Regions from separate parts of the Stenotrophomonas sp. IS26 genome, predicted to be linked through region 1. Evidence: predicted binding sites of a transcription regulator. Region 1 holds the regulator's gene; the other holds the start of a gene.
The links. Region 1 encodes FliA, which starts transcription of late flagellar genes. Its sites were predicted from a motif close to TAAAGTTTNNCNNNCNNNGGCCGATAA; they were not measured.
Positions count from the first base shown of each region.

Region 2: a site for FliA is predicted at 2,573-2,599, ahead of ACW6W5_RS01585 (methyl-accepting chemotaxis protein). Genes of this name have one in related genera too.

Region 1 is NZ_JBSZJV010000002.1:75,224-79,418, forward strand. Features, by position in the region: gene flhF (flagellar biosynthesis protein FlhF) at 1-925, shown strand, start outside; gene ACW6W5_RS02290 (MinD/ParA family ATP-binding protein) at 912-1,799, shown strand; gene ACW6W5_RS02295 (RNA polymerase sigma factor FliA) at 1,796-2,542, shown strand; gene cheY (chemotaxis response regulator CheY) at 2,559-2,951, shown strand; gene ACW6W5_RS02305 (protein phosphatase CheZ) at 2,951-3,565, shown strand; gene ACW6W5_RS02310 (chemotaxis protein CheA) at 3,571-4,195, shown strand, end outside.
Region 2 is NZ_JBSZJV010000001.1:379,341-383,535, forward strand. Features, by position in the region: gene ACW6W5_RS01565 (MFS transporter) at 1-673, shown strand, start outside; partial or broken gene ACW6W5_RS01570 (MFS transporter) at 673-1,875, shown strand; gene ACW6W5_RS01575 (hypothetical protein) at 1,966-2,169, opposite strand; gene ACW6W5_RS01580 (hypothetical protein) at 2,166-2,309, opposite strand; gene ACW6W5_RS01585 (methyl-accepting chemotaxis protein) at 2,628-4,195, shown strand, end outside.

The DNA of each region.
Region 1 (4,195 bases):
GACGGTCATCCAGCGCGATGACGAAGAAATCCGCCAGCTGCGCCATGAAGTGGCCGGCATGCGCCATGTCATCGAGCGCGAGATGCACCGCTTCACCGATGAGCGCCTGCGCGGCTCGCCGGTGCGCGCCGTCGCGCTGGACCTGATGGACGAATACGGCTTCGACGCCGGCATCAGCCGCGACGTGGCCATGCAGATTCCGCTGGATACCGAAGCCCACCGTGGTCGCGGCCTGATGCTCGGCCTGCTCTCCAAGAAGCTGCCGATCGCCCCGGTCGATCCGCTGGAAGCCGGCGGCGTGATCGCCCTGGTCGGCCCCACCGGCGCCGGCAAGACCACCACCATCGCCAAGCTGGCCTCGCGTTTCGCCGAGGCGCATGCCGCCCGCGATGTCGCCCTGGTCACCACCGATACCGGCCGCATCGGCGCCCGCGAGCAGCTGTACGGCTTCGGCCGCCAGCTCGGCATCGCCGTCCACGAGGCCAGCAGCGGCAGCGATCTGAACCAGCTGCTGGAACGCCTGAAGGACTACAAGCTGGTCCTGATCGACACCGCCGGCCTGGGCCCGCGCGACCGCGCCCTGGCGGCCCAGCTGCAGTGGCTGCGTGCCGCCGAGCAGATCCGCACCCTGCTGGTGCTGCCGGCCAACACCAGCTTCGGCGACATGGACGAGGTGGTCCGCCGCTTCAGCGCCGCCAACCCGCAGGGCGTGGTGCTGAGCAAGCTGGACGAAACCGGCCGCTTCGGTACCGCCCTGTCGGTGGCCGTGGATCACCGCCTGCCGATCACCTGGGTCACCGATGGCCAGGACGTTCCTGAAGACCTGCACCGTGCCAGTGCGGCCAATCTTGTACTTCGCCTTGAAGATTTGCGCCGCGCGGCCGATATGCCCTGCAACCCGGAGTTGAACCATGCCGTCGCGTGAGTACGCCAAGCTGACCAAGACCTTCCCGTTGTCGGCTACCCGAAGCCAGCCGCTGGGCCCGGTCCGCACCATCGCCGTCACCGGCGGCAAGGGCGGCGTGGGCAAAACGAACGTTTCGGCCAATCTGGCCGTGGCGCTGGCGGACATGGGCAAGCGCACGCTGCTGCTGGATGCCGACCTCGGCCTGGCCAACATCGACGTGATCCTCGGCCTGCAGCCGAAGGTGACCCTGGCCGACCTCGTCGCCGGGCGCTGCACGCTTGAAGAAGTGATCATGGAAGGCCCCGGCGGCGTGCTGGTGGTCCCGGCCGCCTCCGGTCGCCGCCACATGGCCGAGCTGCAGCCGGCCGAGCACGTCGGCCTGGTCAACGTGTTCTCCGAGCTCGAGCGCGAGCTGGACATCATGATCGTGGATACCGCCGCCGGCATCACCGATGGCGTGCTGACCTTCTGCCAGGCCGCACAGGACACCGTGGTGGTGGTCTGCGATGAGCCGGCCTCGATCACCGACGCCTACGCGCTGATCAAGGTCCTCTCGCGCGAGCGCGGCGTGGACCGGATCCAGGTGGTGGCCAACATGGTGCGCGACCCGAACGAAGGCCGCGTGCTGTACGAAAAGCTGAGCCGCGTCTGCGAGAAGTTCCTCGCCGATGTCTCGCTGAACTACCTGGGCTGCGTGCCGCAGGATGACTGGCTGCGCCTGTCGGTGCAGCGCCAGCAGCCGGTGGTGAAGGCCTACCCGTCCAGCCCGGCCGCCCTGGCGCTGACCGAGATCGCGCGCCGCACCGCCCGCTGGCAGGCCCCGACCGAGCCGCGTGGGGGGGTCGAATTCTTCCTGGAACGCATCCTCAAGCAACGCGGGGTGACGGTATGAAGGGCGCAGCACAATACAAAGAAGTCCAGCGGACCGCGGCCAACGAGTGCATTGCCCAGCACTCGGATCTGGTCCGCCGCATCGCCCACCATCTGGCGGCACGTCTGCCAGCCAGCGTGGAGGTCGACGACCTGATCCAGGCCGGCATGATGGGCCTGATCGAGGCCTCGCGCAGCTACGACGCCGACCAGGGCGCCTCGTTCGAAACCTACGCCTCGATCCGCATCCGCGGTTCGATGATCGATGAAATCCGCCGTGGCGACTGGGTGCCGCGCTCGGTGCACCGCCGCGCCCGCGATGCCGCCGCGACCATCCGTCGCCTCGAGCAGAGCACCGGCCGTGCCGCCAGCGCCACCGAAGTGGCCGCCGCGATGGACATGCCGCTGCCGGATTACCTGCGCCTGATGGAAGACGCCTCGCGGGGCCAGGTGCTGAGCCTGGAATCGCGGATCGAGGACCAGGGCGAACTGGACACCGTCGCCCAGGGCGGCCCGACCCCGCAGCAGGTGCTGGAACGCGGCGAGTTCGGGCGTGAGCTGGGCAACGCGATCGGCCTGCTGCCCGAGCGCGAACAGCTGGTGCTGTCGCTGTACTACGAGCAGGAACTGAACCTGAAAGAGATCGGCGCCGTGTTGGGTGTCAGCGAATCGCGCGTGTGCCAGATCCATGGCCAGGCCGTGCTGCGCCTGCGGGGCCGGCTGAAGATCTTCGAGGCGGCAGACGCCGGCCTCGAGAACCATTGAAATCGAGGAAAGTGCTTTGAACAAGAACATGCGTATCCTGATCGTCGACGACTTCTCGACCATGCGTCGTATCGTCAAGAACCTGCTGGGCGATCTGGGCTTCACCAATACGGCCGAAGCCGAGGACGGGCATGCCGCGCTGGCGCTGTTGCAGAGCCAGCCGTTCGATTTCGTGGTCACCGACTGGAACATGCCGGTCATGACCGGCATCGACCTGCTCAAGGCCGTGCGTGCCGACGCCAAGCTCAAGACGCTGCCGGTGCTGATGGTGACCGCGGAAGCCAAGCGCGAGCAGATCATTGAAGCGGCGCAGGCCGGCGTGAACGGGTACATCATCAAGCCGTTCACCGCCCAGACCCTGGAAGAAAAGCTCGGCAAGATCTTCGAACGCCTGGCGGCGAGCGCCTGATGGAAACCCTGAGCGACAAATCCGCGCTGGTGCAGCGCCTGCAGGATGCCCTGGCCGCGCTGGAAAGCGGTGACGAAGCCGGTTGGCGCCGGGAAATCGACGCCCTCGCCGCGCTGCGCACGCAGCCGATGATGGCCGGCCTGAACCGCCTGGCCCGCGAGCTCGGCCAGGCCTTGGGCGAACTGCCCAGCCTGCCCAGCGAAGCCGGCGAGCTGGATGACGCCTGCGCGCGCCTGGACCACGTGGTGGCGATGACCGAACAGGCCACCCACCGCACGCTGGACCTGGCCGAAGAATGTCGCTCGCTCACCGAACAGCTGCGCGCCAACGGGTTGACGCCCGACCAGGGCCAGCAACTGGACCGGATCCGCCACAACCTCACCGAAATCGCGCTGACCCAGAGCTACCAGGACCTGACCGGGCAGATCATCCGCCGCGTGGTCGGGATCGTGCGTCGCGTGCATGAGGGCTTCGGTGCGCTCGGCCTGCCCCCGCAGGAAGACGAGAACAAGCGCGACAACAACGGCCTGGCCGGCCCGGCCCTGAAGGGCCTGGATCGCCATGCGGTGTCACAGAACGACGCCGACGACCTGCTCTCGGACCTGGGACTGTAACGATCATGAGTGCTGTGCCAGACGATATCGCTGCCGACTTCATCCTCGAGGCCCAGGAAATCCTGGATCGCCTCGGCGAACAGCTGGTGTCGCTGGAGCAGGCGCCCCAGGATGCCGACCAGCTCAACGCCGTGTTCCGTGGCTTCCACACGCTCAAGGGCGGTGCCGGCTTCCTCGGCATCCAGGCGATGGTCGAGCTGTGCCACGCCGCCGAGGAAACCCTCGGCATGGCCCGCTCCGGCCAGGCCACGCTGCAGGCCCACCACTTCGATGCGGCCCAGCAATCGCTGGATTACCTGCAGTCGATGCTGGATTCGGTCTCGGCCGGGACCGAGCCGGGCTACGCCCCGCCGGAGCTGATCGCCCAGTTCGACGTCAGCGGGCCGGCCACGCCGGCGCCGGCGGCCGCCACCACGGCCAGCGGCGGCGAGATGATCACCGATGATGAGTTCGAGGCGCTGCTCGACCAGTTGCATGGCGGTGCCGCACCGACCGCCATCGCGGCCCCGAAGAAAGATGACGGCCTGATCGGCGAGGACGAGTTCGAAGCCCTGCTGGACCAGCTGCACGGTGGCGCTGTTCCCGGCGCCAAGGCCGGTGCCGCCGCGCCGGTGGCTGCACCGCGGGCCG
Region 2 (4,195 bases), on a different contig from region 1:
GCTGCCGATCGGCGCGCTTGCGTTGATCGCGCAGCGCAGGACCGAGCCCCCGATCGAGGCAGTGGTACCCAACGCCGCGCCTGCTGCGTCCGTCATCCGTCTGCCGGGCGTGCGGTGGCTGGCCGTGCTGATGGTCGCGATGGGCGTGATCGTGGGCACCGTCGATATCGTCAGCGTCGCCTTCGCCGCGCACGTGGGGCAGCCCGCCGCCGCCAGCGTCGTGCTGTGTGCGTATGCCGCCGGCTCCTGCCTGTCCGGGGTGCTGTTCGGTGCGCTCAAGCTGCAGACGCCACTGCCCCGCCTGTTGCTGCTGGGCGGGATCGCGACCGCATTGACCACCTTGCCGCTGCTGCTGGTGGGAAGCATCGCCGCACTCGCCGTCACGGTCTTCGCGGCGGGTGTGTTCTTCGCCCCGACGATGATCGTGGCGATGTCGTTGATCGAGCAACAGGTCCCGCCGGGCCAGCTCACCGAGGGCATGACCTGGCTGCTGGCGGCGCTGAATGTGGGCGTGGCGCTGGGCGCGGCGATCGCCGGCTACGGGGTGGATGCACACGGGCCGCGCGCCGGGTACCTGGTTGCCTTGTGTGCGGGAGGAGCGGTGCTGCTGGCGGCGGCGTTCGCGCACGGCGTGTTGCGTTCGCGTGAGCCACGCAACCCGGGGATCTGCTGATGCAGGCGCAATCCACACCGCGCCACCCGTGGTGGGCGGTCACCGCAGTCAGTCTGGCCACCTTCTCGGTCGTCACCACGGAGATGCTGCCGGTCGGCCTGCTGACCCCGATCGCCGAAGCGCTGGACACCAGCACCGGCGCTGCGGGGCTGATGATCTCGCTGCCCGCACTGCTGGCAGCGCTGTTCGCACCGCTGGTGGTGATCAGCGCCGGCAGCGTGGATCGACGCTCGTTGCTGTGCGGGCTGCTGGGCCTGCTGGTAATCGCGAATCTGGGTGCGGCCTTCGCCCCCACGTTGGGCTGGATGCTGGCGGCCCGCGTGCTGGTCGGGCTGTGCATGGGCGGCATCTGGGCCATTGCCGGCGGGCTGGCGGTGCGGCTGGTGGCAACGCGATCGGTCGGCCTGGCCACATCGCTCATCTTTGGCGGCGTGGCGGCTGCTTCCGTGCTGGGCGTTCCGCTTGGCGCGCTGATCGGGGAGCTGCTGGGATGGCGTTGGGCGTTCGGCAGCATGGCGCTGCTGGGGGCCGCCGTCCTTGCCCTGCACTTGGCCGTGATGCCCGGGCTGCCGCCGTCCGGCACGACCAGCGTGCGCCAGTTCGCTCAGCAACTGGGCAACCGCGGGCTGCAGCTTGGGTTGCTGCTGACCTTCCTGCTGGTCGCCGGGCACTTCATCGCCTTTACCTTCGTTCGGCCGCTGCTGATGTCGGTCTCGGGATTCGACGCGCGCTGGGTGGGGCTGTTGTTGTTCGGCTACGGCGCCGCGGGCATGGCCGGCAACTTCCTTGCCGGCATCGCGGCAGCACGACGTACCAGGCTGACGGTGTCGCTGATCGCGGCGGGTCTGGTGCTGGCGCCCTCGCTGTTCCTGACCATCGGGGAGTCGCGCCTGGGCGGTGCCATGGCGCTGCTGGCGTGGGGGCTGGCCTACGGCGGGGTATCGGTGGGCTTGATGACGTGGATGATGTAGGCCGTGCCCAGGGCGATGGAAATCGCCTCCGCACTCTATGTCGGTGCTTTCAATGTCGGGATCGCATCCGGGGCGTGGGTGGGCGGCCAAGCACTGGATCGGCTCGGTCCGACCGCCAATCTCTGGCTCACCGGTGCCTTCGCGGTCGCAGCAGGGGTGGTATGCCTTGCTGGCCGCCGGATGGAATGGACGGAGCGGGAGCCCGACAGGCTCAAGCGGGCAAGGCGATAGTGCTGCTGTCATACAAGACCGGCGTTGCGCCAGTTTTCCCTCCCGTGGCTTGCTCAGCGCACGTCAACGCACTGTGCATGGTTCAGCGCGCTACAGCGTGCTGGAGTCCACCACGTGGCGACCGGCCTGGGTCAAATCGATGTCGCCGTCTTCCGCCTGGGCCGCGTAGCCGGCCTTGACGGCCCAGTTGGCGGCTTCATCGCTGACCGGACGCGTGGCGTTGATGTCGCGCAGGATCTGCCGCTGTTCGTCGGTCAGGTGCGTTGCCGCGCTCGTACCGGTTCCGCCGCTCATGGCGCGCGGGCCTCGACGCTGACCACGCCCTGGGCCAGCCGCGCCCGCTTGGCGCGCCGATGGTTCACCCACCACACCAGCCCCGGCAGGCCGTACAGCAGTGCACCGGCGAGCAGAAAGATCTTGAAGGCGGCATTCATGGCGGTCTCTCTCCGTGCGGTATGGCGTCATGCATCGTGGTCGACCGGATGTGCGGTAACGCACCCCGGGTCCTGCAGCGGCCCCCGGCCGCGATCCCAGTCCTAGTTCAGCGCAGTCGCCGTGAAGGTGCTGTCCCGTCCTTCACTGTCGCACGTTCACGCGCCATGTGAGCACGGGGGCCCTGATCGTCATCCCTTCGTCGTCTGGCGCCGGTACAACGGGATCCATTGGCGAAGCTCTGGCCGCTCGCTGAGATCGGCCCTCAAGTTCAGCGTGATCCCGCCGATACCGATGCGTCCTTCCGCCTGGAGTACGTGATGTCGGTCGTCCCCCGCCGCCTGTCCTTGTTCGTCGCCCGTCTGGGCGATCGGTTCGGCTTCCGTCTCGCTCAGCCGCCCCGGCTGGCCGCGCTCGGTCGCCTCAGCGTGGCACAGAAACTCAGGGCCAGCCTGCTGATCTGCGGCCTGGGCCTGTTGGCGGTCGCCGTGGTCTACGGCTGGACGGGCCATGATACCGAGCGTGCAGCCCAAACCTTCGGCGCGCACCAGCAGGAGGCCGCACTGGCGGCCGCGCTGGCGACCGAGATCGCCGATGCGCGGCGCCTGCAGACCCGCTATGCCAGCACGTTCGATGGCAGCGATCGCGAGGCGTTGCAGGCCGCGCAGCAGCGCCTGCAGGCGACCCTGGCCGAGCTGCAGCGCGATCCCCACGACGCCGGTAGCGCCGGGGCACTACGCGAGCTGGCCGCCCGCGCGGGTGATTTCGCCGAGGGCATCACCGCATTGAATGCCCGGGTGGATGAGATGGGGCGTGGCGATGCCGGCCTGCGTGCGCAGCTGGAGGCGGCGGCTGCCACGCTGGAGGCCAGTGTCGAGGCCGGCGCGCGCCCGGTGTTGATCGCCCAGCTGCAGAAGATGCGGCGCGAGGAAAGCCTGCTGCTGCTCACCGGTGACGCGGCGCACACCGATCGTGCCAGCGAACAGAAGTTGCCGTTCGATCTGTCCCTGGCAGAGGCGCGCCTGGATGCAGAGACGCAGGAAGCACTGCGAACGCAGATGGAGGCATATCAAGGGGCGCTGCTGGCCTACACGGCCGCCCGCATCGGGCTGGATGTGGAAGCGCAGTCACTGGCCGAGAGCGCCGCGCAGATCGGCCCCGGGCTGCAGGCGCTGCAACAGGCGCAGGCGCAGGCATTGGCGGCGGCGCGCGAGCGACAGGCCGCGCGGGCCAGCACCATGGGCATCGTGTTCGCGCTGACCCTGCTGCTGGTGGCGGCCGTGCTGATCGCCACGCTGCTGCTGGTGCTGCGGGCGGTCCGCCAGCCGATCACCGATACGCTCCGCTTCGCCGAGGACATTGCCGAAGATCGACTGGACACCGTCCTGCCGCTCCATAACCCGCACGATGAAATCGGCCAGCTCGCCGCGCGCCTGCGCCACATGCAGCAACGGCTGCGCGAGCGGATCGAGGCCGAGCGCGCGGTGGCACGCGACAACACCCGCGCCCGCCAGGCATTGGACAGTGCGCAGACCGGCGTGATGGTGCTCGACGGTGAAGGGCGGATCGGCTTCCTCAACCACGCGCTGCTCACCGAACTGCAGCTCACGCACGCGGACTGGAGCGGCCAACCCGCGGCCGCCCTGCATCCGGCCTTCGCCAGTCTGTTGCCGATGCTGCAGCGCGGCCAGCGTGCCAGCCGGGAGATCGAGCACGCCGGCATCCGCTATCAGCTGGTGATCACCCCGATCGTGGAGCACGACCAGCTGCTGGGCGCGGCGGTGGAGTGGCGCAGCCGCGCGCTGGAAACCACTGTGGAGAACGAGGTGGCCGCGCTGGTCGATGCGGCCGCGCGGGGCGAACTGCATGGACGGATCGCGGTCGAGGA